DNA from 2 places in the Azotobacter armeniacus genome. Region 2 is predicted to be linked to the other one. Evidence: predicted binding sites of a transcription regulator. Region 2 holds the regulator's gene; the other holds the start of a gene.

What was found. The regulator FliA, encoded in region 2, starts transcription of late flagellar genes. The targets are predictions, from matches to a motif close to CTAAAGTTTNNNNNNNNNNNGCCGNTAA.
Positions count from the first base shown of each region.
Region 1: a site for FliA is predicted at 9,922-9,949, ahead of ACYVD0_RS18315 (methyl-accepting chemotaxis protein). Genes of this name have one in related genera too.

Region 1 covers NZ_BAAGYK010000136.1:4,216-18,487, reverse strand. Annotated here, with positions in the region: gene ggt (gamma-glutamyltransferase) at 1-505, shown strand, start outside; gene ACYVD0_RS18350 ((Fe-S)-binding protein) at 678-2,033, shown strand; gene ACYVD0_RS18345 (hypothetical protein) at 2,205-3,110, opposite strand; gene ACYVD0_RS18340 (DNA topoisomerase III) at 3,250-5,196, opposite strand; gene ACYVD0_RS18335 (Na/Pi cotransporter family protein) at 5,727-7,556, opposite strand; gene ACYVD0_RS18330 (multidrug transporter) at 7,687-8,025, opposite strand; gene mutM (Fpg/Nei family DNA glycosylase) at 8,136-8,948, opposite strand; gene ACYVD0_RS18320 (type 1 glutamine amidotransferase domain-containing protein) at 9,112-9,675, shown strand; gene ACYVD0_RS18315 (methyl-accepting chemotaxis protein) at 9,989-11,569, shown strand; gene ACYVD0_RS18310 (ABC transporter ATP-binding protein) at 11,724-12,650, shown strand; gene ACYVD0_RS18305 (ABC-2 transporter permease) at 12,647-13,408, shown strand; gene ACYVD0_RS18300 (class I SAM-dependent rRNA methyltransferase) at 13,458-14,272, shown strand, end outside.
Region 2 covers NZ_BAAGYK010000134.1:48,124-62,395, reverse strand. Annotated here, with positions in the region: gene ACYVD0_RS18055 (acyl-CoA dehydrogenase family protein) at 2-1,780, shown strand; gene ACYVD0_RS18050 (HDOD domain-containing protein) at 1,840-2,676, opposite strand; gene ACYVD0_RS18045 (OmpA/MotB family protein) at 2,826-3,632, opposite strand; gene ACYVD0_RS18040 (motility protein A) at 3,629-4,450, opposite strand; gene ACYVD0_RS18035 (flagellin N-terminal helical domain-containing protein) at 4,829-6,340, shown strand; gene ACYVD0_RS18030 (hypothetical protein) at 6,696-6,935, shown strand; gene ACYVD0_RS18025 (flagellar protein FlaG) at 7,081-7,452, shown strand; gene ACYVD0_RS18020 (PilZ domain-containing protein) at 7,508-9,202, opposite strand; gene ACYVD0_RS18015 (RNA polymerase sigma factor FliA) at 9,290-9,985, opposite strand; gene ACYVD0_RS18010 (flagellar protein FlhE) at 10,166-10,570, opposite strand; gene ACYVD0_RS18005 (hypothetical protein) at 10,624-11,169, opposite strand; gene flhF (flagellar biosynthesis protein FlhF) at 11,169-13,436, opposite strand; gene flhA (flagellar biosynthesis protein FlhA) at 13,440-14,272, opposite strand, start outside.

The DNA of each region.
Region 1 (14,272 bases), on a different contig from region 2:
CGCCTTCAGCGTGCCGGGCACCGGGGTGCTGCTCAACGACGAGATGGACGACTTCGCCGCCGACCTGCAGGGCGCCAACGCCTACGGCCTCGCCGCCAGCTCGGCCAACGCCGTCGCCGCCGGCAAGCGCCCGCTGTCCAGCATGAGCCCCACCTTCCTCGACAGCCCCAGCGAGTTCGCCGCCTTCGGCACCCCCGGCGGCAGCCGCATCCCCGGCATGGTGCTGCTGGCGGTGCTGGAATACTTCGACGGCCAGCCGATCCAGCGCTGGCCGGCGGTGCCGCGCTACCACCACCAGTACCGGCCGGATGTCATCGAGCACGAGCCGGATGTCTTCGACGCCGCGGAAATCGCCGAACTGCAGGCCCGCGGCCACACCCTGAAAGTGCGCGAGCCCTACGGCAACCAGCAGGTGCTGCGCTGGGACAAGCGCAGCGGCGAGGTCGAGGCGGCCAGCGACCCGCGGGGGCTGGGCCGTCCGGACTACCTTCTCGCCCCGCACTGAACCGCCTCCGCCCGGCCGCTGCGGCACGCCCGTACTGGCATCCGCACCGGCACTTGCTTAGCATGGCAACCATCCGTATCCAGCCCGTAGCCGCCCGAACCATGATCATTCGCCGCTCCTGCTCGTTCCTTCGCCTCCCCCTCCCCGCCACTTGCCGGGAGGGGCACGCCCGATGAAAACCTTCCTCGACTGGTCCGCCTACAAGGACGCCGGCATGGGCGATGCCTATGCCGACATTCCCAGGCACGGCGGCGACTTCGCCAAGGCGGTGGCGGTGTGCATCAACAGCCGCCAGTGCGAGGCCGACGGCAAGCAGGTGATGTGCCCGAGCTTTCGCGTCAGCGGCAACGAACACCTCTCCACCGGCGGCCGGGTGCGCCTGCTCAAGGCGGCGCTGAACAGCGACCTGGCCGAACAGGCGCTGGCCGATCCCGCCCTGGCCGAGGCCATGGACCTCTGCGTGGCCTGCAAGGGCTGCAAGCGCGAGTGCGAGGCCAACGTCGACATGCCGCTGATCAAGGCCGAATACCTGGCCCAGCGCGCCGCCCGCCAGGGCCTGAGCTGGCGCAGCCGGCTGTTCGGCCACACCCCGCGCTGGCTGCACCGCGCGCCCTGGCTGAAACCCCTGGTGCGCTGGCGCAACGCCAGCCCGCTGCTGGCGCGGCTGTCCGAGCGCCTGTTCGGCCTGGCCGCCGGCCGCGCCCTGCCGGAACCGGCGCCACAGCCGTTCGCCGCCACGCCGGCCGACAGTGCGCCCGCCGCGGGCCTGCCCGAGGTGGTGCTGCTGGTCGACACCTTCACCCGCCACTTCGAGCCGGGCATCGCCGAGGCGGCGCTCGCCGTGCTGCAGGCCGGCGGCTACCGGGTGCTGATCGCCGAGCCGGAAGCCGAAGGCGGCGAACCGGCGCGGCCCCTGTGCTGCGGCCGCACCTACCTGGCCCAGGGCATGGTCGACGAGGCGCGGACCGAGGCCCGCCGCCTGGTCCAGGCGCTGCTGCCCCACGTGCAGGCCGGGCGGACCATCGTCGGCCTGGAGGCCTCCTGCGTGCTGGGCCTGCGCGACGACGCCCAGGCACTGGAGCTGGGCGAGGCGGTGGAGCAGGTGGCCAAGCACTGCCTGCTGTTCGAGGAGTTCCTCGCCCGGGAATCCACCGCCAAGCGCCTCGACCTGCCGCTCAAGGCCCTGGCCGGAACGGAAACCCTGGTGCACGGCCATTGCCACCAGAAGGCGGTGGGCGCCATGAAATCCATGCGCCGGGTCCTCAAGCTGATCCCCGACCACGAGTTCAACCTGATCGAGGCCGGCTGTTGCGGCATGGCCGGCACCTTCGGCATCGAAGAGGAACATGCCGAGATGTCGTCCAGTATGGCCGAACAGGCCCTGCTGCCGGCCCTGCGGGAAAAGCCCGAGGCGCGGGTGGTGGCCAACGGTTTCTCCTGCCGCCACCAGATGCGCGCCCACGGCGACCAGCGGCCACGGCATCTGGCCGAACTGCTCAGGGATGCGCTGGTGGAAAAGGCCAACTGAGGCCGGCTGTCTTCTCTGCCGGACCCGGGCCACGATGGTCGTGGGCCGGGTCCGACGCGACCCCAGCGCAGCGCAGAGGTCGCGTCCCTCAAGTTCGCCGATGCGCAGTAGTTTTCACACGGCCAGGCCCCAAACCGGACAGTCGGATGTGTCTACGAAACCAAGGGCGACTCACATCCACTCTTTTTCACCGGCAGTGTTTTGCTCACTCCAGAGCACACGGGGTGGAAGATCGAGCAAGGAATGGGCGCCGGCTTGCAGAAAGGGCAGCGCCCGCGCTGCGGCCAACATCATTCGCGCGGCGAGTTCCGTCTCGTTGAAGCGTGCTTCCAGCAATAAGGAGGCATGGCTGGCGTCGCCCGCTGCCGCATGGCGCTCCAGCAACACGCCACGATTCGTTTCCTCCAGCGTGGCAATGCTGTCCACCGGGAACACCAAGGTTTCCTCAGCCAGATAGAGCGGGTCATGGCTGATGGCGTGCTCCACTGCGGCCGTATCGGCCCCGGGTTCCAGTTCGACGTAAACATAGCGCTGGACTGTGCGTTCCTGGGTTTTCAGCTCCGTCGCCAGCGCCTTCCTGACGCCCTTGATCCCCTCCGCTGCCAACGTGTGGTGCAGGCTGGTTCCGGTATGCAGGCTGCTCTTGGTATGCCCGTGGGGGATCAGCAAGGCGAAATGGCTGCGGAACAGGGAGAGGATGCCCGGATCACAGCCCGCGCCCACAACGGCGGCTACCTTGCGAAGGCGCGCAACCCGGTGCATTTCCGACTTGTGCGCGAGAAAGGCTTCGCCGTGCAGGCGCGCGCACTCCACTAGCGGGATACGTCTTTGCAGAAGCTCCTGCGCCGCCCCGAGGATCGCATCCGGGGGTACGCAGAGCAGCGCGGCATCGACTTCTCCCAGCTCGCTGATATGGTCGACGACAGGTACACCATCCAGCCCAGCAACCGGGTTGGGGCTGCGCCGCACGACTCCGGCCAGCGCCAGGGTCGGATCGGCCAGCAGCGCTTCGGTACATTTGCGCCCCAGATTTCCCAGGCCGATGACCGCAACCTGTTGTTTTTTCATGAGACTCATGGGCCTGATTGGTCGGATTGCGCCCGGGAAGGCGGCCTGTAGCGGCGAGAAAGCCGGAGGGGAGTGTGCTTGCCCATTGGCAAACTATAGACAAGGGGATCGCCTGGCGGCCATGCGAAACGGCCGCCCATCGTCCCGATCAACCCGAAACGACCGGCCTTTTGCCTCGCTTGCCGGTCGCGGCCCCGGGCGTGCCCGCCTTGCGCTTCTTCTTCCAGGGCGCAGTGCCTCCACCGGCCGGACCCGCCGGTCCGCTGATGGTCAGGCGCAGGCCGGCGCAACGCTCCACCAGCTTGCTCATCCAGGCCGACTGCTTGGCCACGAATTCCTCCAGGCTCATCTCCCCGCTCTGCACCATGTCCAGCGCCTGTTCCCAGATGGCCGTGGTGCCGGGATCGGCGATGGCCCGGGGAACGGCGTCGATCAGGCTGAAGGCTGCCGGGGTGGCCGCCAGTGCCTTGCCCTGCTTGCTCAGATAGCCGCGGTCCAGCAAGCCCTGGATGATCCCGGCGCGGGTCGCCTCGGTGCCGATGCCGGTAGTGTCCTTGAGCTTCTGCTTGAGGCGGGGATCGTCCACTAGTTTGGCGACGTTCTTCATCGCCTTGATCAGATCGCCCTCGGTGAAGGGCTTGGGCGGCTGGGTCCAGAGATCCTTGAGCGTCACCTCCGCCACGGCACAATCCTGTCCCTCGCTCAGGGCCGGCAGGGGTTGCGGTGGCGGCGCTTCGCGACCCTTGCCCGGTGTCAAAGCTTCCGGGAGCGCACGCCGCCAGCCGGGCTCGACGATCCGCTTGCCCACCGCACGCAATGCCTGTCCGGCGCAGTCGAAGTCCGCCTGGGTGCGGTCGTACTCGTGGTTCGGCAGGAACTGCGCCAGATAGCGCGCACGGATCAGGGTGTAGACGGCCTTCTGCTTGCCCGCCAGGCGGTTCGGGTCCAGCGCGGCGGCGGTGGGGATGATGCCGTGGTGGGCGCTGACCTTGGCGTCGTTCCAGGCCCGCGAGCGGCGCTGCGGCTGCACATGTTGCAGCAGCTCGGCCAGGCCAGGATCGGCACGCCCCAGGGCAGCCAGTATCGCCGGCGCCTCGCCGTGCTGGCTCAGCGGCAGGTAGCCGCAATCGCTGCGCGGATAGGTGATGACCTTGTGGGTCTCATAGAGCGCCTGGGCGATATCCAGGGTTTCCTGGGCGCCGAGGCCGAGCTTCTTCGAGCAGACTTCCTGCAGGGTGCCCAGGTCGAACGGCAGCGGCGGCACTTCGCGCATGCGCTCGGTCTGCAGTTTGACCAGCCGCGCGCTAGCGGCGCGGCGCATGGCGTCCGCCGCCTCCTGCGCCAGTGCCTGCTTAAGGCAGCGACCCTGCTCGTCGCAAGCGTCCTCCGGCGCGCGCCACTGGGCGGTGAAGGGCGTGCCGTCAGCGAGCAGCCGCACCTCGATGGCCCAGTACGGCACCGGCACGAAGTCGGCGATGCTGCGGTCGCGGTCCACCACCAGGCGCAGGGTCGGCGTCTGCACGCGGCCCACCGGCAGTACGCCCTGGTAGCCGGACTGTCGCCCCAGCAGGGTGAACAGCCGGCTCATGTTCATGCCGATCAGCCAGTCGGCGCGGGAGCGGCCCAGCGCCGAATGATAGAGGCTGAACGTCTCGGCGCCCGGCTTGAGCGCCGCCAGTGCCTTGCGGATCGACGCATCGTCCAGGGCTGACAGCCAGAGCCGCTGGATCGGTCCGCGATACCGGCAGTGCTCCACCAGCTCGCGGGCGATCATCTCACCCTCGCGGTCGGCGTCGGTGGCGATGACCAGCTCACGAGCTTCACCGAGCAGGCGCTTGACGACCTTGAACTGGCTGGCGGTCTTGGGCTTGACCAGCATCTTCCAGCGTTCGGGAACGATGGGCAGATCCTTCAGATCCCACCGCTTGTAGCGGGCGTCGTAGGCGTCCGGCGGCGCGGTTTCCAGCAGGTGACCGATGCACCAGGTCACCGTCACGTTCGCGCCCAGCCAGCAACCGTCGCCCCGCCGGGTGGCCTGGAGCATTCTGGCAATGTCCTTGGCCTGGGAAGGTTTTTCACACAGGAAGAGCCGCATGGTCGCCATCATTGATTGTCGCGATGGCGCACAGCATGGGCAGAAACGGGCGCTTAGGCAACCTTTTACCTGTATGGATACACAGACAAAGGTTGCCGAGCCCGGTCCGGCCTTCATGCGTAGCAGTCATGGAAGAAACCGGAGAACCGGAGGATGGCAACACAACGGCCAAACGTTTATTCATACGTTCCTATATAAGGGCGCGTCGATAGCCTTGTAGTTGGGTGGATGTCTGCTTTTGGCCGATTCTGTTGAAAAACTCCCTTCAAGCTGATTTTCAGAAGGGGAAACTTGATCTATTAGAACTGTAATCCACTGATTTTAAATGATTTTTAGTATAGATTTTCTTATCTATATCTGATCCAGCGAGAAAAAACCGACTTTTTCAACAGAATCGGCCGATTCCGGCCCATCACTCACAGCACACGTTCAAGCCCATCAAACTTCCCAGAACTCCCACCGACTCCGCCCCTACTGCGCGCCCGCATGTCGTCGCAGTTGGCGCAACGACTCACTCCAGCCCCGCCCCCTCACTTCAACCGAATCAACGGCTCGTCCTCGCCCGCCAACCGACGCAGCGGGCGGGACTGGCCGTCGCCGAGTTGCAGCACGTTGCGCAGGCTCTGGACGATACGGCTGGTGTAGCCCAGGTCGTTCATCAACGAGCCGGTCTGCAGGCCGTTCAGTTCGCGACGGCGCGCGGCGTCGAACAGCCGGGCGCGAAACTGCGCGTCGAAGTCTGCCGCCCGCTCGTCAAGCAACTGCAGGCGCTCGTGCCAAGCCTCGTCCGGCACCTCCAGGCGGCCCAGTTCGCGCACCTCGCGCAGTACTGCCAGCAGGTGCCGGCGCAGGTCGACGTAGGCCTCGCGGATCGCCGAGTCCTCGCCGCGCAGGTAGTGGCCGAGGTTCTTCTGCAGGTGCTTGGCATCCTTCACCGCGTCCACCAGCTGCAGCGCGGCCAGTTGGCAGGCGATCCAGAACTGCTGGCGGGCCTCGTCCCGCGGCACCTCCACGCGACCCATGAAGCTCAGCAGGTCGCCGTAGACGCCCTTGATGTGCCGCTGATAGAGCGCCTCGGCATCCAGATGGTGGAGGTCCGGATGCGAGCGCAGCAGTGCCTCGTCAGGCCGGTCGCTGGCCAACTGCTCCACCGGCAGGTAGAGCGCGTGGCAAATCACTTCCAGGCTCAGGCGGCCGAGGTGCTGCAGCTCCTGCAGCACCGCGCTGGCGGCGGCGTCGGCCGACTCCAGCAAGCTATCGCTGAGATAGCGGGCCCGGGTCCGCGGCAGCTCGGCCGCGCCGGACTCCAGCTCGGTGATCAGCACCTGCGGCTCGCGCCGCTCCGGCAGCCAGCGTGCCAGCAGGCCGACCAGCTGCCTCTGCCAGGGCCAGAACAGCAGCACGCCGAGAACATTGAACAGGGTATGGAACAGCGCCAGCTGGATCAGCCGGTTGTCCGCCAGCCCCAGCGGTGTCGCCAGCCACTGCACCAGCCCAGTCAGGGGCGTCAGCAGGGCCAGCGCCACCAGCGCGGTGACGCCGTTGAACAGCACATGGGCCAGTGCCAAGCGCTGCCCGCCACGGTCGCCACCGAGGATGGCGGCAATCGCGGTACTGATCGTGGTGCCGATGTTGGAGCCGATGGCGATGGCCAGCCCCTGTCCCAGCTCGAGCTGGCCGCCGGCCAGGGCCGTGAGGGTCAGCATCAGGGCTGCGTGGCTGGATTGCAGGACCACGGTGACCGCCAGGCCGAGCAGCACGAACAACAGCGACCCGAGCAGCCCGTCGACCTGTCGGCCGCCCATGTCCAGCGCCTCGCCGAAACCGGAGAACCCCATCTTGATCTGGTCGATGCCGAGGAACAGGAAACCGATGCTCAGCAGGATGCGCCCGGCCGCCCGGCTCTTCGGCCCGTTGAAGCCGATCAGCACGCCGAACACCAGTAGCGGCAGGGCCAGCGGAGCGAGACTGATGTTCTGCCCAGCCAGGGCCAGCAGCCAGATGCCGCTGGTGGTGCCCAGATTGGTGCCGAAGACGATGGCCAGGCCGCCGGCCAGGGAAATCAGCCCGCTGCCGATGAAGGCAACGGTGAGCAAGGACACCAGACTGCTGGACTGCAGCAGGAAGGTGCCGGCGAGGCCGAACAGGAAGCCCTTGAACGGCGTGGCCGTGCTGCGCCCGAGCAGCGCCTCCAGCCGGCCCCCGGCGAGTTGCTTGAGTCCCTCTTCCAGACACTGCATGCCGAACAAAAAGAGCGCGAGCCCCGCGCACAACTGCAGCCACCCGGGGCTGAACCAGAAGGAGTAGGCCAGGCCGAGGCCGACCAGAAAGGCGAGAAGGAATTTGGAATAGCGCTTCAAGGACCAGGACTTCCTGTTGCCGGACAGCACCTCGCCCCGCGGGCAAGGGGGGGCAAAGCCTACGCCGCCGGCAGAGTGACGGGAAGCCTCGGAGCGCTGGCGCGCAGCTGGGAACGGGGGATGGCCCGGATCAGTCCTGGCGATAGCCGCTGGTGCTGCAGCCGAGGCAACGAACGAACGCCTCCCGGCCCGGATCGACGACCAGCGCTTGACCGGCCTCCTTCACGTTCCCCCCCAGCGCGGTGAACGGCAGGCTGACCACGAAGGCCGCCGTACCGATGATGGTGCCGGCGATCAGCAGAGGCCGGGCGATCAGCAGGTCACCCATCATTGCATAAGCCGGCGGCGCCTCGACGGAATAGACGGGATCGCCACTGACATTGGATTGCTCGGCTTCGCCGTGCGCCGGCGGGGTCAAAAGGCCAGTGATCAGCACCAGGACAAGGGCGAGCAGGCGAAGCGGAGACATGCGGCGGTCCTTCATCGGTGTTTTTTGGCAGAGCCGCGACTATAGCAGCGCCCCCGATATGGCCGGCGTGACGGGCATCAATCGATGAAGATCGGGGGCCTAGCGCCCCTTCAGCGCTGACAGCGCCCGCAGTAGACGCTGGCGCGCTGGCCGAGACGCACCTCGCCGAGGGTGCTGCCACAGACCTTGCAGAACTCGCCACCGCGCCCGTAGACGAACAGTGCCTGCTGGAAGTAGCCGGGCTTGCCATCACCACCGACGAAGTCGCGCAGGGTGGTGCCGCCGCACTCGATGGCCTGGGCGAGGATGCGCCGGATCTCCCCGGCCAGCCTGTCGTAGCGCGCCCGCGAGATCGAGCCGGCGGCGCGGCGCGGGTCGATGCCGGCGGCGAACAGCGCCTCGCTGGCGTAGATGTTGCCCACCCCGACCACCACCGCGTTGTCCATGATGAACGGCTTGACCGCCATCGCGCGCCCGCGCGACAGCCGATACAGGCGCTCGCCGTCGAAGGCCGCGCCCAGCGGCTCCGGGCCGAGCTTGCGCAGCAGCTCGTGCTCCAGTGGATCGGTACTCCACAGCAGCGCGCCGAAGCGCCGCGGGTCGGTGTAGCGCAGCGCCAGCCCGGACTCCAGCAGGATGTCGACATGCTCGTGCTTTTCCGCCGGCAGCCCGGCCTCGACCAGACGCAGGCTGCCGGACATGCCCAGATGACCGATCAGAGTGCCCGCCTCGGCGCGGATCAGCAGGTACTTGGCGCGGCGTTCCACAGCCTCGATGCGCTGGCCGGACAGGCGCACGTCGAGATCCTCGGGGATCGGCCAGCGCAGCCGGCGCTCACGGACGACGACCCGCTCGACACGCTGGCCGACGAGATGCGGCGCGATCCCGCGGCGGGTGGTTTCGACTTCAGGGAGTTCGGGCATGGCGGCAAAGGGCGAAAAAAGCGGGCACCGACCATAGCAGGAAGGCAACGGCCCGGAAATCCCGTCCGGCGACAAGAGGAAGAACTTTGCCAGCAGGAATGGTCGGATTTCTTGTGAACTCCGCGCCCACAGGCGCCTCACTCACCGCTCCGGAGGTACCCCGATGACGCAACCCCTGAAAGGCAAACGCGTGGCTTTCCTGGTAACCGACGGTTTCGAGCAGGTCGAGCTCACCGGACCCAAGGAGGCTCTCGAAAAGGCCGGTGCTCGCACTCTGATCGCCTCGGCGAAGTCGGGCCGGGTGACCGGCTGGAACCACACCACGCCCGCCGACCACTTCCCGGTCGACCGCACCTTCGACACCCTGCACATCGAGGACTGCGACGCGCTGGTGCTGCCCGGCGGTGTGGTCAACGGGGACAACATCCGCATGAACGAGATGGCCCAGGAACTGGTGCGCAATGCGGCACGCGCCAACAAACCCATCGCCGCGATCTGTCACGGCGGCTGGCTGCTGATTTCCGCCGACCTGGTCAAAGGCAAGACCCTGACCAGTTGGCCGTCGCTCCGGGACGACCTGCAGAACGCCGGCGCCAACTGGGTGGATCAGAAGGTGGTGATCGACGGCCACCTGATCACCAGCCGCAAACCCGATGACATCCCGGCCTTCAGCAAGGCCCTGATCGAAACGCTGGGCGGAGCCGCTGCAAGCGTATCGGCCGCCTGACCATCCGCGCCCATCGGCGCACTCCCTGGGTTCCCATGCAGGCGCGTGGGAACCCTTTCAGGGCTCTGCTTGCAGCCGGGTGACGTCCAGCAAGCCCTTTCCAATTCCCCCTTCTTTCTTTTTCGGCATCGCCTGCGTGACATCCAAGGCCCTCTTGGCCATCCAGGATGGAGTACGATCCCGCACAGCTGATTTCGACCTCGAGCAAGCAGACTCGACAGACGCAGGGCGATTTGCCGGCCACCTCTCAAGCCTGGGCGATAGCCGCCGATCTAAGGGGGGACTTTTACCCTATGCCAGGAGGCCCATCCCCATGCTATCCCGCCGCTCCATTGGTGCCCGCCTGGGCATCGCCTTTGGCACGCTCGTTCTGCTCCTTGCTTCAGCCACCGCTGTCGCCCTGTACGGCATGAGTGCGTTGCAGGAGTCGGCCGAGGCTCTCGACCGCAACGCCAAGCTGGCGCAGAACGCCGCCCAGGTGCGCCTGCTGGCTCTGGAGGAGCGACGCTTCGAGAAGGACATCTTCATCAACCTGCGCGATGCGGAAAAGGTGCAGTCCTACAAGGCCCGCTGGGACGCGACCCTGCAGAAGCTGCAGGACACCCTGCAAGTCGGCAGGACGCAGGCCCCCGATGCGGAATTGTCCAGCCTGTACGAGGCGTCCGCCGCGGCGCTGAATGGCTATGCCAGCGGCCTCAATGCGATCCACCAGCGCATCGGGGCGGGCGAGTTCGCCGATACGGCCGCAGCCAACAGCGCCATGGGCCAGTACAAGGACGAGGTTTACCACCTGGACGAAGGCGGCGCGGCCATCGACCGCAAGGCCACCGAGCACATGACCCAGGCCAGGGAGCAGGTCGCCGCGCAGCTACGCAACGCCCTCGTCGGCCTGCTCGGCTTCGCCGCCCTGGCCCTGCTGATCGCCGTGCTGATGGCCCTGTACATCACCCGCAGCATCACCGGCCCCCTGCAGCGGGCGCTGGCGGCGACCCGCCGGGTGGCCGAGGGCGACCTGACCCAGGATCTCGCCGGCCACGCCCACGACGAGACCGGCCAGTTGCTGAATGCCATGGACGAAACCAATCGCAAGCTGTCCGACCTGGTCGGCTCCCTGCATAGCGGTAGCGAAAGCGTCTACAGCCGCGCCCGGGAAGTTTTCCACGGCAGCCAGGAGCTCGCCGCGCGCACCGAGGAACAGGCCAGCGCCCTGCAGCAGACGGCAGCCAGCATGGAGCAGATCAGCGCCACCGCACAGCAGACCAGCGAAGCCACAGAGCAGGCCAACCGGCTCGCCGCGACCGCCGCGCACACGGCACAGAGCGGCGGCCAGGACGTGGAGCGCAGCATCCTGCTAATGCGCGAGCTGGCCGACAGCTCGCAGAAGATCAACGACATCATCGGGGTCATCGACTCGATCGCCTTCCAGACCAACATCCTCGCCCTCAACGCCTCGGTGGAGGCTGCCCGCGCCGGCGAACAGGGCCGCGGCTTCGCTGTGGTGGCCACGGAAGTGCGCAACCTGGCCAGCCGCAGCGCCACCTCGGCCCAGGAGATCCGCAGCCTGATCGAGGCCATCGGCGACAAGATCGGCGAGGGCGCCCGCCAGGCCGAATACAGCGGGCAGAGCATCCGCGAGACGGTGGACGCCATCCACCAACTGGCCAGCCTGATGGAGGAGATCTCCGCCGCCACCCGCGAGCAGCGCAGCGGCTTCGGCCAGATCAACGGCGCCATCGGCCAGTTGGACAGCACCACCCAGCAGAACGCCGCCCTGGTGGAGCAGTCCCGCGCGGCCGCCGCCGCCCTGGAGGGGCAGGCGGCGCAGATGCAGCAGCGGGTGGCTGTCTTCAGGACACGCGAAACCGCTGCCGACGGCACGCCGGCAATGGCCTGACTGCCTCCTGCCCCGCCGCCTGCGCGACACGGACCGCCTTGGCCACCGGCCGGATCGGGCCAGGGCGGGCGGCCATGGGAGCCGTGCCGCGAAGGCGTGCGACGAAAGGGCCGGGCTGGGTAGAATTGATGCACGCCATCATCGGGAGATTCGTGTGCAGTCAGCCATTTCCATCCATGGCCTGTCCAAGACGTATGCTTCGGGTCTGACCGCGCTGCGGAACGTGGACCTGGAAATCCGCCGGGGCGAGATCTTCGCCCTGCTGGGTCCCAACGGCGCGGGCAAGACCACGCTGATCAGCATCATCTGCGGCATCGTCAACCCCAGCCAGGGCCGGGTCCTGGCCGATGGTCACGACATCGTCACCGACTACCGCGCGGCGCGCGCCAGGATCGGCCTGGTGCCCCAGGAGCTGTCCACCGACGCCTTCGAAAGCGTGTGGAGCACCGTCACCTTCAGCCGCGGCCTGTTCGGCAAGCCGGCCAACCCCGCCTACATCGAGAAGGTGCTGCGCGATCTGTCCCTGTGGGACAAGAAAGACAGCCGCATCATGGCCCTGTCGGGCGGCATGAAGCGGCGCGTCATGATCGCCAAGGCGCTGTCCCACGAGCCGCAGATCCTCTTTCTCGACGAACCCACCGCCGGCGTGGACGTGGAGCTGCGCCGCGGCATGTGGGACATGGTGCGGCGCCTGCGCGAGAGCGGCGTCACCATCATCCTGACCACCCACTACATCGAGGAGGCCCAGGAGATGGCCGACCGCATCGGCGTGATCCGCCAGGGCGAGATCATCCTGGTGGAGGAAAAGAACGCGCTGATGGCCAAGCTCGGCAAGCGTCAGCTGACGCTGACCCTGAGCGAGCCGCTGGCGCGGATTCCGGAGTCGCTGCAGACCTACCGCCTGGAGCTGTCGGCCGATGGCGGCCAGCTTGTCTACACCTACGACAACCAGGCGAATGGCGGCAACATCGCCCGCCTGCTGCAGCAGCTGGGCGAGGCCGGTATCGAATTCAAGGATCTCAGCTCCTCGGAAAGCTCCCTGGAAGAAATCTTCGTCAGCCTGGTGCACTCGCCCTCATGAACCTGTACGGCATACGCGCGATCTACCTGTTCGAAATGGCCCGCATGCGGCGCACGCTGATGCAGAGCGTGGCCTCGCCGGTCATCTCCACCGCCCTGTACTTCGTGGTGTTCGGCTCGGCCATCGGCTCGCACATGGTGAACATCGACGGCATCAGCTACGGGGCGTTCATCGTCCCCGGCATGATCATGCTGGCCCTGCTCACCCAGAGCATCTCCAACGCCTCGTTCGGCATCTACATGCCGCGCTTCACCGGCACCATCTATGAGATCCATTCCGCACCCATCTCCTATATCGAGATCGTGCTGGGCTACGTCGGGGCGGCCGCCAGCAAATCCATCCTGCTCGGCGCCATCATGCTGGTCACGGCGCGGCTCTTCGTGCCCTTCCACATCGAGCACCCGCTGTGGATGATCGCCTTCCTGGTGCTGACCGCGGTCACCTTCAGCTTGTTCGGCTTCATCATCGGCATCTGGGCCGACGGCTTCGAAAAGCTGCAGATCGTCCCCTTGATGGTCGTCACGCCCTTGACCTTCCTGGGCGGCAGCTTCTACTCCATCAACATGCTGCCCCCGTTCTGGCAGAGCGTGTCGCTGTTCAATCCGGTGGTCTACCTGGTCAGCGGATTCCGCTGGAGTTTCTATGGCGTATCCGACGTCAGCCTGCCCATCAGCCTGGGAATGACATTGCTCTTCCTGGTCCTGTGCATGGCCGGCGTGCGCTGGATTTTCCGGACGGGGTACCGGCTGAAGAACTGAACCGGCCGCGCCCTCCGCTATACTCCGCGCTTTTTGCGAGAGTGCCCCCATGTCCCTGCCCAGCCTGCGACTGAAAGCCAACGCCGAGCGCCGCCTGCGCGCCGGCCACCTGTGGGTCTACAGCAACGAGGTGGATGTGCTCGCCAGCCCGCTAACCGCGTTCCAGGCCGGTGACCAGGCGATCCTCGAAGCGGCCGGCGGCAAGCCCCTCGGCATTGTCGCGCTCTCCCCGAACAACCTGATCTGCGCGCGGCTGATCTCCCGCGATCTCAAGCACCCGCTGGACAAGTCGCTGCTGGTGCATCGCATCAACGTCGCCCTGTCCCTGCGCGAGCGGCTGTTCGAGGCGCCCTGCTACCGCCTGGTCTACGGCGACTCCGACCTGCTGCCCGGCCTGGTGGTGGACCGCTTCGGCGACCATCTGGTGGTGCAGCTCGCCTCCGCCGCCATGGAGCGCCACAAGGACGCCGTGGTCGAGGCGCTGGTGCAGGTGCTCAAGCCCGCCGGCATCCTGTTCAAGAACGACTCCAGCGCCCGCGATGCCGAAGGCCTGGAGCGCTACGTCGAGACCGCCTTCGGCGAGATGCCGGAATGGGTGGCGCTGGAAGAGAACGGCGTGAAGTTCGAGGCCCCGGTGCAGGGCGGGCAGAAGACCGGCTGGTTCTACGACCACCGCCTGAACCGCGCGCGCCTGGCCCCCTACGTCAAGGGCAGACGGGTGCTCGACCTGTTCAGCTACGTCGGCGGCTGGGGCGTGCAGGCCGCGGCGTTCGGCGCGACCGAAGTGATGTGCGTGGACGGCTCGGCGCTGGCGCTGGACGGCGTCGAGCGCAATGCCGCGCTGAACGGCGTGGCCGAGAAGAT
Region 2 (14,272 bases):
CATGCCCGAATACCACGCCCCCCTGCGCGACATGCGCTTTGTTCTGCATGAGGTCTTTGCCGCCGACAAGCTCTGGGCACGTCTGCCCACGCTGGTCGAGACGGTGGATGCCGAGACCGCCGACGCCATCCTCGAGGAGGCGGCCAAGGTCACCGGCGAACTGCTCTCCCCGCTCAACCGCAGCGGCGACGAGGAAGGCGCACACTGGGACAACGGTGTCGTCAGCACCCCGGCCGGCTTCCGCGAAGCCTACGCCACCTACATCGAGGGCGGCTGGGTCGGCCTGGCCGGCAACCCCGCCTACGGCGGCCTGGGCATGCCGAAGATGCTCGCCGTGCAGTTCGAGGAAATGCTCTATTCCGCCAACACCAGCTTCACCCTGTACTCGGCGCTGACCTCCGGCTGCTGCCTGGCACTGGACGCCCACGCCAGCGAGGAACTCAAGCAGCGCTACCTGCCGCGCCTGTACAGCGGCGAATGGGCCGGCACCATGTGCCTGACCGAAGCCCATGCCGGCTCCGACCTCGGCCTGCTGCGCACCCGCGCCGAACCGCAGGCTGACGGCAGCTACGCGATCAGCGGCAGCAAGATCTTCATCACCGGCGGCGAACAGGACCTGACGGCGAACATCGTCCATCTGGTACTGGCCCGCCTGCCCGATGCGCCAGCCGGCTCGAGAGGCATCTCGCTGCTCCTGGTGCCCAAGTTCCTGGTCGCCCCGGATGGCGCCCTCGGCGCACGCAACGCCCTGTCCTGCGGCTCGCTGGAACACAAGATGGGCATCAAGGCCTCAGCCACCTGCGTGATGAACTTCGACGGAGCTATCGGCTATCTGATAGGCGAACCCCACAAGGGCCTCGCTGCCATGTTCACCATGATGAACTACGAGCGCCTGTCCATCGGCATTCAGGGCATCGGCTGCGCCGAGGCTTCCTACCAGAACGCCGTGGCCTATGCCCGAGAGCGCCTGCAGGGCCGCGCCCCGGGTGGCGCCCAGATACCGCAGAAGAGCGCCGATCCCCTCATCGCCCATCCCGACGTGCGCCGCATGCTGCTGACCATGAAGACGCTGACCGAAGGCGGACGAGCCTTCTCCACCTACGTCGCCCAGCAGCTGGACCTGGCCAAGCATGCCGAAGACACCGACGAACGCCGTCGTGCCGAAGCGCTGGTAGCGCTGCTCACCCCCATCGCCAAGGCCTTTTTCACCGATACCGGACTGGAAAGCTGCATCCACGGCCAGCAGGTGTTCGGCGGGCACGGCTATATCCGCGAGTGGGGTCAGGAGCAGCTGGTGCGTGACGTGCGCATCGCGCAGATCTACGAGGGCACCAACGGCATCCAGGCCCTCGACCTGCTGGGCCGCAAGATCGTGGCCAACAACGGCGCCGCGCTGCGACTGTTCGCCGGGGAGATTCGTGCCTTCGTCGACGCGCCGGCCGCTTCCCGGCCGTTCGCCAGCCAGCTGCTGGCCGCCCTGAAGTGCCTGGAGAGCGTCAGCGCCTGGCTGCTTGACCAGGCCGGCAAGGATCCGGCACTGGTCAATGCCGTGGCGGTGGACTACCTGAACCTGTTCGGCTACGTCGCCTACGCCTACATGTGGGCACGCATGGCCGCCGTGGCCCAGGCCAGTCGCGCCAACGACGAAGCCTTCTACGGTGCCAAGCTGTCCACCGCGCAGTTCTACTTCAGCAAACTGCTGCCGCGCATCCACTCCCTGGATGCCGTCATCCGCGCCGGCAGCACTCCACTCATGGAACTGGCCGACGAACGTTTCTGAACGCCCTCGGCAGCCGGCGAGGCCTTGTGCCGAGCCGGCCGGCCGTTGGGCAGCGGACCTTACTGCAGCATGCTCATCGCCGCGTCCATCGAAGCGCTCAGGTCTTCATCGGCCTGCACGTCCAGAGTGGGATCTAGACCAAGCTTGGCGAATGCTGCAATCCCCCTCCAATCAAGCCGCGTGAAGGGATGCTCGGTGCCGACATGGCTCAACAGCTCCGCCACCTGGACCACATCCACGTAATCCACCTGCGCCGACACCCGGGCGAAGTTCAGATATTCGCCGGGAACGCCGGCAATGGGGGCAGGAAACTCCCAGCTGCGCAGAATCCTGTCGCCGAGACTCGGATGGGTCTGCTCGATGATCTGATCGAGGACCCCCGGATCGGCCAGCAGCTCCTCATGGGTTTCCGCATAGGTGAGGATCGGCAGGAGGCCGATCCGGCTCACCAGACCGGCCAGCGTCGCCTGATCGGGCACCAGTCGGGTGTAATGGCGGCAGAGCATGTAACAGATGCCGGCAACCTCGCAGCTCTTCCTCCATACCTTGCGCATCTTGCGGTCTACCACAGGGGAGGTCGCCTGGAACATCTGCTCCATGGCCAGGCCGGTGGCCAGGGTGCAGGTATAGTTGATGCCCAGACGGCCAATGGCCGTCTGCAAGTCGGTGATCTCTCCGTTGGCACGCATCAGTGGACTGTTCGCCACCTTGATGAGCCGTGCACTCAGTGCAGCATCGTGTCCGATCACTCGCGCCAGGGCGCCGATGCTGACCTCCGGATCACGCGCCGCCTCACGCACCTCCAAAGCCGCTTCGGGCAAGGTAGGCAATATCAGCTCATCGTTATCGATGGCCTGGGTCAATTCCTGCTGTACCTTCTCGGCAAGCTTGCTCATCTCGCTCCTTTCCGCTCTGTTTCATCGAAGCCGAACCAAGACGCCCGGTTATATCGGCAAGCGCCTGACCGGCTAGGGATTCTGCCACCTGCAAGAGAAAGGAACCCATTGACAAATCACGGAATTGACAACATCTGGAAGTTGTTTTCCTATGGTTTGAAGGTTTCCAGGATCAGCTCCACCCGCCGGTTGCCGGCGCGCCCTTCGACCGTGGCGTTGTCGGCCAACGGCCGGGTATCGGCATACCCCACCGCGCGCATCCGCTGCGGCGCCACCCCGTTGGCCTCCAAGTAGCGCACCACGCTGCCGGCACGCGCTCCGGACAGCTCCCAGTTCGACGGAAAGCGCGAGCTGCGGATCGGCAGCGAATCGGTATGCCCCGCCACCACGATCATGTGCGGGCTGCTGTCAAGCACGGGCACCAGCTGCTGCAGTACCCGCAACCCCTCCAGGCTCAGGTCGGCCTGTGCGGAGCCGAAGAGGATCTCGCTGCTGATGCGGAAACTCACCGTGCCTTCCGTGACCACCACTTCGATATCCTCGCCCAGACGATCCAGGGGCAATCCTTTCAGGGAGTCGTCGGACGCCGGCAGTGCGGGTCTGTCCCACAGTATCTGTCCATCCTCTTTGAGCAGACCGCTTCCAGCCGGCAAGACACCTTCTCTCAGCGAACCCATGGCCTGCTGGCGCTCGACAACGCCCTTGCCGGCGAAAGTCAGCATCACGACCAGCAACACCAGCAGCAGGGTCATCACGTCCAGATAGGTCAGCAACCAGCTATCGGCCTCCCCCTCGGACTGCGGCTCGGCAGCCACGGCGGCTGCCTGACGTCTGCCCCAACGCGCTGCCTGGCGCGCCTGCGCCAGCTCCAGTTCCAGCGTCCGCTGGCGCTCCAGCAGTGCCTGCCTGACAGCGCTGGCGGAATTCACGGCGGAAGTCTCCGGCGACTGGCTCATGGCCTGGCGCTCCCCTCATCCTCCTCGAGACTGCGCGACGGCGCCCCTTCGTCGCGGATCTCGTCCCGGTATTGGGCGATGAACGAATTCAGCGTCTCGCGCATCATTCCTGGACTGCGCTTGTTGCACATCATGGAGATGCCCTGCAGCACCATGTTCATCAGCACCACCCGCTGCTCGGTACGCCGCTCCAGCTTCACCGCCACCGGCTTGAACACCAGGTTGGCCAGCAGCACACCATAGAAGGTCGTCATCAGCGCCACCGCCATCTGTCGACCGACTGCCGTCATGTCGCCATCACCGAGCACGAACATCAGGTTGACCAGGCCGACCAGCGTGCCGAGCATGCCGAACGCCGGCGCGTAACCGGCCATCACCCGGAACAGCTGCGCCTCGGCATGTTCCTTGGCGCGTAGCCGGGAAATCCGCCACTGCAGCAGCTCGATGATGTCCTCCTCGGGGGTCATGTCGATCACCAGCTGCACGCCGGTGCGCAGGAAGGGATTGTTCACCTGCGCCACCTCCCGCTCCACGGCACGCAGGTCGCCCCCCATCCACAGCCGCGAGATCTTCACCAGCTCCTCGATGTCGTCCTGGGTATACAGCCGCTCGTTGCGCATCACCGTGCCGATCAGACTGAACACCCGCAGCACCTCGCCCAGCGGATAGCTGATGAAGGTCGCCGCGAAGGTACCCACCAGGACGATGCCCAGACTCGGCAGGTCGACGAACAGCAACGGATCTTCGGCAGAAAAGACCACCACCACCGCCAGCAGAAGAAAGCCGGCGAGCATGCCGATGAGCGTGGAGGGATTCATGAAGGACTCCGGGAATGCGACAGGCTAGATTGAATACCTGTCGGCCACAGAGCGGTCTTTCGAATACGGCGCGCTACGGGGCGATGCTCTGCGCTTCGAAGCCCACTGGCCGCGCATTTCCCTGGCGAAGTCGACACCGATCATGGCGAAGCAGGTACGTACGCCACAGACCCCCTGAGCAATGTCCGGACGAAGCGACCGCCCTCCGACAGGAACAGGACAAAGCACCGCGTCAAAAAATTCTCGCCCTCCCCTAAAGCTCCCGCCCTGCCCGCCGATAGTCGGGATAACGGCCAACGGCGCCGTTGTCGCCAGCCGCGAAGCCACCGCGCAGCGCAGCTCGCCTCTGGCGCTCAACCTTTGGAGAAGGAACGCAACATGTCCGTCATCAATACCAACATCACCTCGATGATCGCCCAGAAGAACCTGGGTGCATCGCAAAGCGCTCTGACCACCGCCATGGAGCGCCTGTCTTCCGGCATGCGCATCAACAGCGCGAAGGACGATGCTGCCGGTCAGGCCATCGCCAATCGCATGAGCTCGCAGATCACTGGTCTGTCCCAAGCCCAGCGCAACGCCAACGACGGCATCTCCGTCGCCCAGACAGCCGAAGGCGCGCTGAACCAGGTCAACGACAACCTGCAACGCATCCGCGAGCTGAGCGTACAGGCAGCCAACGACACCAACTCCCCCGAAGACCGTGCCTCCATCCAGGCTGAAATCAACCAGCGCCTGGAGGAGATCGACCGCATCTCCCAGGAAACCAACTTCAACGGCACCAAAGTGCTGAATGCCGAGCAGACCCTGAATATCCAGGTCGGCGCCAACGATGGCGAAAGCATCAGCATCAACCTAAAGGAAATCAACAAGACCACTCTGGGTCTGGCCTCCTTCGATGTTACCAATACCCTCAACACCGAGGATCTGGCAGCTACTGCGACGACCGAACTGGCTCCGTCTTCGCGCAATCTGGAAGACTTCAGCTTCACCGACACTGCAGGTGCTGCTACCTGGGCCGTCTATGTTGACGACGCGAACCCGGATCAACTGTATGTTTCCTCCGATGGCGGCGCCACCGTTGCTGCAGCCACCTATAACACGACAACCAATGCCCTGGAGTTCGACTCCAGCACCGCAGCAGCCCCCGGCGGCACCGTAAGCGCCGCTGCTGGCCAAGAAGTCCATGTCGGTGACGGCGTGGTCATGCAGGCCGACGATATCACTGGTCGCAGCGATGACAATGTTGCAGCCCAGCCGACCCTGCATCTGACGTCCAACGGCAACTATCACATCAAGCTCGGCGCTGACACCTATGTCGCTGCAACCGTTGATTTCGCTGCCGGCACTGTAAGCTATGACTCTTCCGCTGCTCCAGATGGCACACTCGATGCCGATGTAGGCACTGCGCTTGACCAGATCAGCAACCCCGACCCGGCAATCACCATCGATACCTCCGGCCTGAACACCAGCCTGGTCGGCGACAGCGCTCAAGTCTTCGCCATGGAAGACGGCAGCGGCTATGTGGTCAAGGGTGCCGACGCCGACGGCAACGACGTTTACTACGAAGCCGAAGTCGACACCGCTACCGGTGCAGTGACCCTCGGCGACCAACTGACCGCCGACCCCCTGGCAGCACTGGACAACGCACTGAAAGAAGTCGACACCCTGCGTTCCGACCTTGGTGCCATCCAGAACCGTTTCGACTCGGCCATCACCAACCTGAAGACCAACGAAACCAACCTGTCCGCCGCCCGTTCGCGCATCGAAGATGCCGACTACGCGGTGGAAGTGGCCAATATGACCAAGGCGCAGATCCTGCAACAGGCCGGCACCTCGGTTCTGGCCCAGGCCAACCAGATCCCGCAGAGCGTGCTGTCGCTGCTGGGTTAATTGGCATAGCCACGAAAAAAGGGCCGACGAAAGTCGGCCTTTTTTCGTGGCTATCGAATCTGACCGGCCCAAATCCACATATGAATCAGGGAAGAGGACATGGAGCATTTCCCCGAGGCAATCCAAATTAAATTATTCAGTCAATACGGAAGACGTTTGCTCCGCTTTTCGGAGGCCATCGAGTGTGTCAATGGCCATATTTACCAGAGCAATCCCGCCCACGAGAATCAAAGAGTCCGGCAGGCCTTGGAGTGTTTTTACAATTAGCTTTGCCAAGCATTCAGGGTAACCAGCAGAATATTTTACGTAGCCTGTAATAGCAAAAACCATCTAAAAGGAGACCTTTATACAGAAGATGGCTATTCAATCACAGCATCTCGTCACCACTCAGAAACCTCGCGCCATGACCCTGATTTCTACATTCTTTCTGAAAAAATTTTCCTGGGGAATAGAAATCTGGCCTGCCCATGTCCCCATGAAAAAACCCATCAGAAAAGCACAGCCTTGTAGGGCGGGTGAAACCCGCCGGACATTGCGCACGAGCCGAATTCTCATGGCGAAGAAATTCCTTGCAGAGGGCCGCGCTCATGGATAAGGCGGGTTTCACCCGCCCTACACACTTGCCGAAAATCTGACCGCCAGCCCGGCTGGCAGCATCCAGATCCGGCAGTCGTCTCAAGATTTAATTCCCCCATCCGATAAAGGGTTATGGATCTGTCCGTCTGCCAAGGAGAACACTCATGAGCTCGCCCCTGAACGATGCCGGTGCCCTTTCCAGCTCGCCCCTGGCCAACCTGACCCCGCGCCAGCGCCTGGAAAACGCCCTGGATGAGTTGCCGCCGGCCGCCGGCAGTGCCGCAGCCCAGGCCGCGGGCGCCCAGCCGGCGCTGATCGCCCGCGAGGAGCTGGTCGAGCCAGTACAGCGCATCAACGAGGTACTGAGCAGTTACGGGGTGGAATTCCACCTGAAGGAGCCCGGACCGCGGGTGGTCGCCGAGATCGTCGACCGCGAGAGCGGCGAAGTGATCCGGCAGATTCCCAGTGAGGAAGTGCTGCGGGTCGCCGAAAGTCTCGAACAGTTGCGCGGGATTCTGCTGCGGGAACAGGCTTGAGCGGCGCATTCGCGCCTCCCGCCACGACGCCCTGCCGGCCTCGACCGAAACCCTCTCAGCCGCTCGCCTCCGGCAGGACGATGCCCTCGATGGGCCCCAAAGCAGCCAGTTCGCTGCCCGAAACCGACGCGCTGAGGGTCGCGCCGCGCAGGGTGGCCTGGTCGGTGAGACGGACCTGGACGATGGCGCCCTTGCGGTCGAGGCGCTCGACCCAGCCCAGGTCGCCCCCGGCGAAACGCACCAGGGAACCGATAGGAATCAGCCCGAAACGCTGGATGTACTCCTGGCACCAGCGCCGGTCGAGCTGGTTCTCGCGGCCGATCAGCTGGCGGTAGACACCGCTGATCGCCTGCTCTGTACGGTCCGGGCGGGCGCGCCCCATGGCGTCGATCACGTCGACCACGGCGGCGATCCGTGCCAGCTCGCCGAGCTGCCCGGCCTCGAGGCCGCGCGGGTAGCCGCTGCCGTCAAGGCGCTCGTTGATCTCCTCGACCACGCTCCGGATCACCGCCTCGGCCAGCCACTTGCAGTGCACCAGCCGCGCGCGCAGCAGCTCCACGTGCCGGACGAAAGCCTCCCGCTGCTCGTCGTCGAAGGAGTCGCTACGCACCAGTGACGACGGCAGCAGCCCCTTGCCCAGATCGTGAACCAGAGCGCAGGCGCAGATGCTCTTGAGCAGATCGGACGGCAGACCACGACTGCGGGCCAGGTCGGCGAGGCGCACGGCCACGGCAATGCAGTGCTGGATCAGCGGCGGATCCTCCACCAGGCAATGCACGGCGAACAGCACGGCCTCTCGGTCCTCGTCCAGCAGTCCGAGCAGAAAGTCACTGTGCCAGGAGAGCTGGACAGGGTCGATCTCGCTACCCTGCTGCAATTGCACCAGGAGACCGTTGAGGTATAGCGCCAGCCGGGCCAGGCGTCGGGCCATGGGCGTGGCGTAGTCCAGCCCGTGAGGACGCGAGGCGCCCGCCGCCGGCTCCGCCGCGCGCGGCACGAACAGCTGCGAGGGCATGCGCGAGGGGTCGCCGCCGACGACACTGCGGGTGCTTTCCCGCTCGATCTCCCGCACATAGAAGTAGAGCCGCCGCTCTTCCTCGGCAGCGAGGTCGACGAAGGCACAGCCGAAGCGGACTGCCTGCCAGTCGTCGTTAAGCTGACGATGACGAATCTGCCCGCGCAGGTCGAGCTGCTGACCATTGGGAAAGCGCAGGCAAAGCCGTTCGACATGCTGCCCGGCCTGTAACTCGGAAGCGGCGCTGGCCGGCAGCTCGATCCGGCAGCCGCCCAGCGACAGATCCAGCAGCCGTCCCAGGATCGGCCGGTCGTCCGCAGTCATCCGCACCTCGGCCTTCACCGAAATACGGGCGCTCAGCTCGGCGCGGAAGGTGCCGCGCCGATGGAGAACCTCCAGCCACTCGGGCCAGGCGCTGGTCAACTGGATGCGGCCCGGGACGCTCAGCCGCTGCCAGCCGCCCAGCGGGGCACTGCGCAGCAGGGTTCCGGCCACCCGCCCGGCGAGCCGGCACGCCTGCCCGGCCTCCAGCTGGGAAGCCACGACCGGCACCGCGGTCAGATCCAGAGTCAGCCGCTCCCCGACGAGAGCCTCCATCAACACCACGGGCAAGGACGGATGGTCCGGCGAGAAGCCAATCAGCCGGGCACCGCCGCGCTCGCAGAGCTGCTCGAGCAGTTCCCGACATGTGTCTGAATTATCGATGCGTGCATAGGCATCGCTGGCCTGAGCCATTTTCATCCTCCGTTCGACGCCGCTCCTCTGGCGGTGTCATGTCCTTCACGCAAACCACGGCTGGCCGGCCACTCCAGAAGCTAAAGGCTAGCCAGCCAGGCCGTTGCGCAGACGGGCCACCGCCTGGCTGTGCAGCTGGCAGACGCGGGACTCGCTGACGCCCAGCACGGCGCCGATCTCCTTGAGATTGAGATCCTCTTGGTAATACAGGCCGAGCACCAGCTTCTCCCGCTCGGGCAGCGCCTCGATGGCCTTGACCAGCCGCTCCATGTCGCGCCCCTCGGCCAGCTCGGCGAAAGGCGAGGCGTAGTGCCCGACGCTCATGGCATCGACCTCGTCCTCGCCCAGCTCGTCGATGGCCACCAGTTGGCTGCCGTTGCTGTCCAGCAGCAGTTGCCGATAGTCGGCCAGCTCGAGCCCCATGGCCGCGGCGATCTCGCGCTCTTCGGCGGGCCGGCCGAGGCGCTGCTCGAGCCGGCGCAGGGTATCGTCCAGAAGGCGCGCATTGCGCCGTACGCTGCGCGGCACCCAGTCGCGGCTGCGCAGCTCGTCGAGCATGGCACCACGGATGCGCAGGCTGGCGAAGGTGGCGAAAGTGGCCCCCTGGCTGGCGTCGTAACGCGGGAGGGCATCGAGCAGACCGATGGTGCCGGCCTGGATCAGGTCGTCCAGCTCGACACTGGCCGGCAGCCTGGTCTGCAGGTTCAAGGCCTGCCGGCGCACCAGCGGCAGGTACTGCTCAAGCAGGTCGCGCTGTCTGATTTTGCCCTGTGCCGTATACATTCCACTGACCTGGAGCATGACGAAAAACGGCCTGTCCTGTCCGGCGCTGCCGGGGCCGATCCTGGCCGGACGGAGGCTCTCCGGTCGGCATTCTCGCCTTGGGGAAGCGCCCGGAAAGCGTCGAACAGTCGCCGGGGAAACGGGCTATTCCGGGCTTTGGGAAATAGCGGCATAGTCAGCCTAGCGGTATTCGGCGATCAGCTCGATTTCCCGCACCGGCTGCGGTTCGGCGCGGGGCGCCAGGCGAAAGCGGAACTGCAGTGGCTGCCCGGCGTCCAGCCCGGCCAGGGCGGTGCTGCGCCCCCGGCCAGCGGACAGCTCGATGCAGCGCTCCGGGTGGCAGAGCCAGGCCCGGACCGGCGCACCGGCCGCAAGCGCGAAGCGCCAGCGCACCCCGGCCAGGCGTTGCCCCTGGGCAAGCGCCGGCGGCTGCAGGGCATCGGATGCGCTTTCCCGGCCGGGCAGCGCCAGGCGCAGGCTGGCAATCCGCGCCTGCCAGCTGCCCGGTGCGGCCTCTGCATCCAGCGCGAAAGCCGGCAGGGCCAGCAACAGGATGCCCAGAAATCCGCCCGAAATAATTGGCATGAATGCCCTTGCGCCGCTGCCGGCAGGACCGGCCTCCGCTTCGATGCCCTGGCTCATCCCTCATGCCCTTTCGGTCGCTCGGCCAGCAGCAACAGCTCGATCTCGAGGAAAGCGCTCGCGGCCTGGCGCAGGTTGTCGAGCAGCCCAGCGTGCGAGGCGAACCCAGGGTGCAGGACCAGCAGCCGGGCCGGCCCGCCGCCCTCGCGCAACCAGCGCAGGCACAGGTAGGCGCGGCGGAAGCTGTCCGGATCGCCTTCGACCCAGAGGGCCCAGCGCGGCTGCTGGCAGGCCAGGGTATGCAGGTGCGGGCTGTCCTCTTCCAGGGCGACCAGCTGCCAGCGGGCCGGATCGCCGACCCAGGCATGGCCATGGGCCTGCCAGCGTTGCAGGGTCTGGCGCACCCGCTCCAGACGCTGGCGCTGCGAGCCGGGCGGCAGGCCGACCACCATCAGGGTCGGGCGCGGCTCCTCGGGGGTGCCGGACGACAGCGCGGCGACGGGCACCTCCCCGGCGTCCCCCCCATGCTGCTCCGCCCAGCTCCGCAGCCCCGCGGCCTGATCGAGCAGGCCGAACCCGTCCTGATCCTCCGGAGCGGCCATCAGTGAACGCGCTCGCCGCCGAGCTGGCGGAAGGCATCGCCAGCCATCAGAAGATGCAGCAGGGCATCGAGCTGCTGACCGGAACCGCGCAGACGCCGCCCGCTACCCAGACCGGCCAGCCGGGCACGCAGGTCCATCGCCCAGTTCTCCGCGGACTGGTCCAGACGACTGGCACTGGCGGCCAAGGCGGCGGCGAGGAACAGCCGCAGCTCCGCCTGCAGCGCTCCCAGGGCCTCGCCGAGGGCCTGCCAGGCACGCAGGGTCAGCGCCGGCAAGTCATCGCAGGCCAATTGCAGACGCAGCCCCTCCGCCTGCCCGGCGAGCGCCTGGCGGCCCGGCTCCGGCGACCAGGCCAGCCAGTGGCGCTGGCCGAGCGGCTGGCCGCTGTCGCCATCGCGCAGGGTGCCGAACCAGGCCTCTACCGGCCAGAGCATCGGTTCCCCCGAACGGTTGCCGGCGACGCGCAGGCGGACCGGCAGATGCCGCAGCTCCAGCCACCGCGGTCGACCACGGTGGCTCAGCTGCAGACTCTCGTGGGGGGCGGCGATGTCGGCCAGCCGGGCCAGGCTGTGGCGTTCGCCCTGGAAGTCGACCCGGTTGCCGGCTCTGGCCCCACCTACCCAGGGACTACACAGCTGCGCCAGACAGTGCAGAAGCCCGCCCTCCGGGCTGGCCGGCAGAAGATGGCAACGCGCCTTGAGCCGCTCGAAGGCCCAGCCCAGGCGCTGCTCGTACCCGGTCGGCAGCAGATGGGCCAGCCAGGGGCGCACCTGCAGGCGACCCTCCGTGTCCAAGGTCAGCAACGGCATGCTCCAGGTGCCACCCGGCACCGGCTTGCCGCTGCCCCAGAGCAATTGTCGCGCACCGGAGTCGACGGATTCGCCGTCGTACTCCTCCAGCAGCCGTGCCAGCCTCTCCCCCTGCACGCCGGTCGGCAGGGCGGCGAGGCACCAGGCGCGCTCCAGCAGGGTAAAGCCGTCCAGCTCGCGACGCAGGCTCTCGAGCGAGGCAGCCAGAGTCCGGCCCCGGCCGAGCAGGCCGCGGGCCCAGGTGTCGAGACGCCGTCCGGCGCCGTCCAGCCCATCCTCTGGGACGAACGGAGACGGCTGGCTGACCGCCAGCGCCTGTTGCAACAACGGTCGGGCCTCGGCTGGTTGCAGGTCTTCCGGCACCTGTTGACCGGTGGACAGGTAGTTCAACCGCAGGCCGTGGCGCATCAGGATGTCCAGCACCGGGCCGAGCCGCGCGGCCTCGTCGCACTTGCTGACGATGCAGTCCCGCAGCCGGGCGCCGGCGGCCAGGGCGGCCCGCTGGTAGGTACCGACCACCTCCTCCAGGGTATCGCCGTGGCAGGCGGCGTTGAGTAGCAGCATCAGCCGCACCGGGCGGCCGGCGGCGCCGAGCTGATTGATCTGCAGCAGCAGGCGCCGGTCGCGCTGGCTCATGCCGACGGTATCGATGATCACCAGGCGCTTGCCGGCCAGTCCGGCGAGTAGGGGCTCGAGCGGCGCGACGGCGGCCAGCGTGTGAACCTCGACGCCAAGCAGGCGGGCATAGATGCGCAGCTGCTCGTGGGCGCCGATACGGAAGCTGTCGGTGCTGACCAGGGCCACCTGGCTGGCACCGTGGCGCATCACGTAGCGCGCCGCGAGCTTGGCGGCAGTGGTGGTCTTGCCCACCCCGGTGGGGCCGATCAGAGCGATAACTCCGCCGCCATCGAGCAGTTCGGCCTCGTCCTCGAGGACCGGCAGGCGCGCCTCCAGCTGGCGCTCCAGCCAGCCCTGCAGGGCCGGATCGGCGACGGACCCGGCGCCCAGTTCGCCCGGCAAGCCGGCCAGGATTTCGTCGCTCAGGCAGGGACCGAAGCCAGCGCCGAGCAAGCGCTGTCGCAGCTGCCCGCGGCAGCTGCTGGTACCCGCCGGGGCCTGCATCTGCCGGTCGAGCAGCGCGCGCATATCCTGCATCTCGCCGAGCAGACGCTCGCCAAGGGCGGCGAAGTCAAGCGTCGCAGGCGTAGGCGAGCGCCCGGCCTGGGCGGAACTGGCCACCTGACGATAGTCTGCGGGGCCGGCCGGCCTTGTCTGCACGGCGGGAGATACAACAGCGGCGGCCTGGGCGGCCTGCTGCGCCTCCTCGGCCAGAGCGAGGACTTCCACTCCCTCGGCAACAGGACGGTTGGACAGGATCAGGGCATCCTCGCCCAGGACCTCGCGCACCTGGCGCATGGCCTCGCGGCTGTTGGCTGCGACGAAACGTCTGACGCTCATGAATCATTTCCCTCCGATCAGGCTGGTCACGCGTAGAGAGCGGTCGTCGGGCAACTCCACCAGCGACATCACCACCAGCTGGCGCAGACGCCGGCGCAGGAAGCGCGCGAGCAGGGCGCGCAGCCTGTGCGGCACCACCAGCACCGGCGGCTCGCCGTTGGCTTCCTGGCGGGCCAGGGCGGTTTCCGTCTGTTGCATCAGGCTGTCGGCCAGTCCCGGCTCCAGGGCGCCGTTGTTCACCGCCTGCAGGAGCACCTGCTCGAGTTGCAGGTCGAGACCGATGACATGCAGCTCGCTTCTGCTGCCGAACCACTGCTGGGTGATCGCGCGACCCAGCGCCACGCGCACCATGGCGGTCAGCTCCTGGACATCGTTCGCATGGGCGGCGGCGTGCTCGGCCAAGGCATCGAGGATGCTGCGCATGTCGCGGATCGACACCTCTTCCTCCAGCAGGCTCTGCAGGATGCGCTGCAGGGTATTGAGCGGGACCAGCTTGGGCACCACCTCCTCGACCAGGGCCTTGTTCTCGTCGCCAAGCTTGTCCAGCAGGCGCTGCACTTCGCTGCGTCCGAGCAGGTCGGCGGCATGTCGATGCAACAGGTGGTTGAGGTGGGTGGCAGTGACCGTGCCGGCATCGACCACGGTGTAGCCGTAGATCTGCCCGTGCTCGCGCAGGCTCGCATCGATCCAGATTGCTGGCAGGCCGAACGCCGGGTCGGTGGTGGCGACGCCTTCGAGACGGCCGCCGACCTGGCCGGGATCGATTGCCAGCCACTTGCCAGGATGGATCTCGCCGCGGCCGATCTCCACGCCCTTGAGACTGATGACATAGGCAT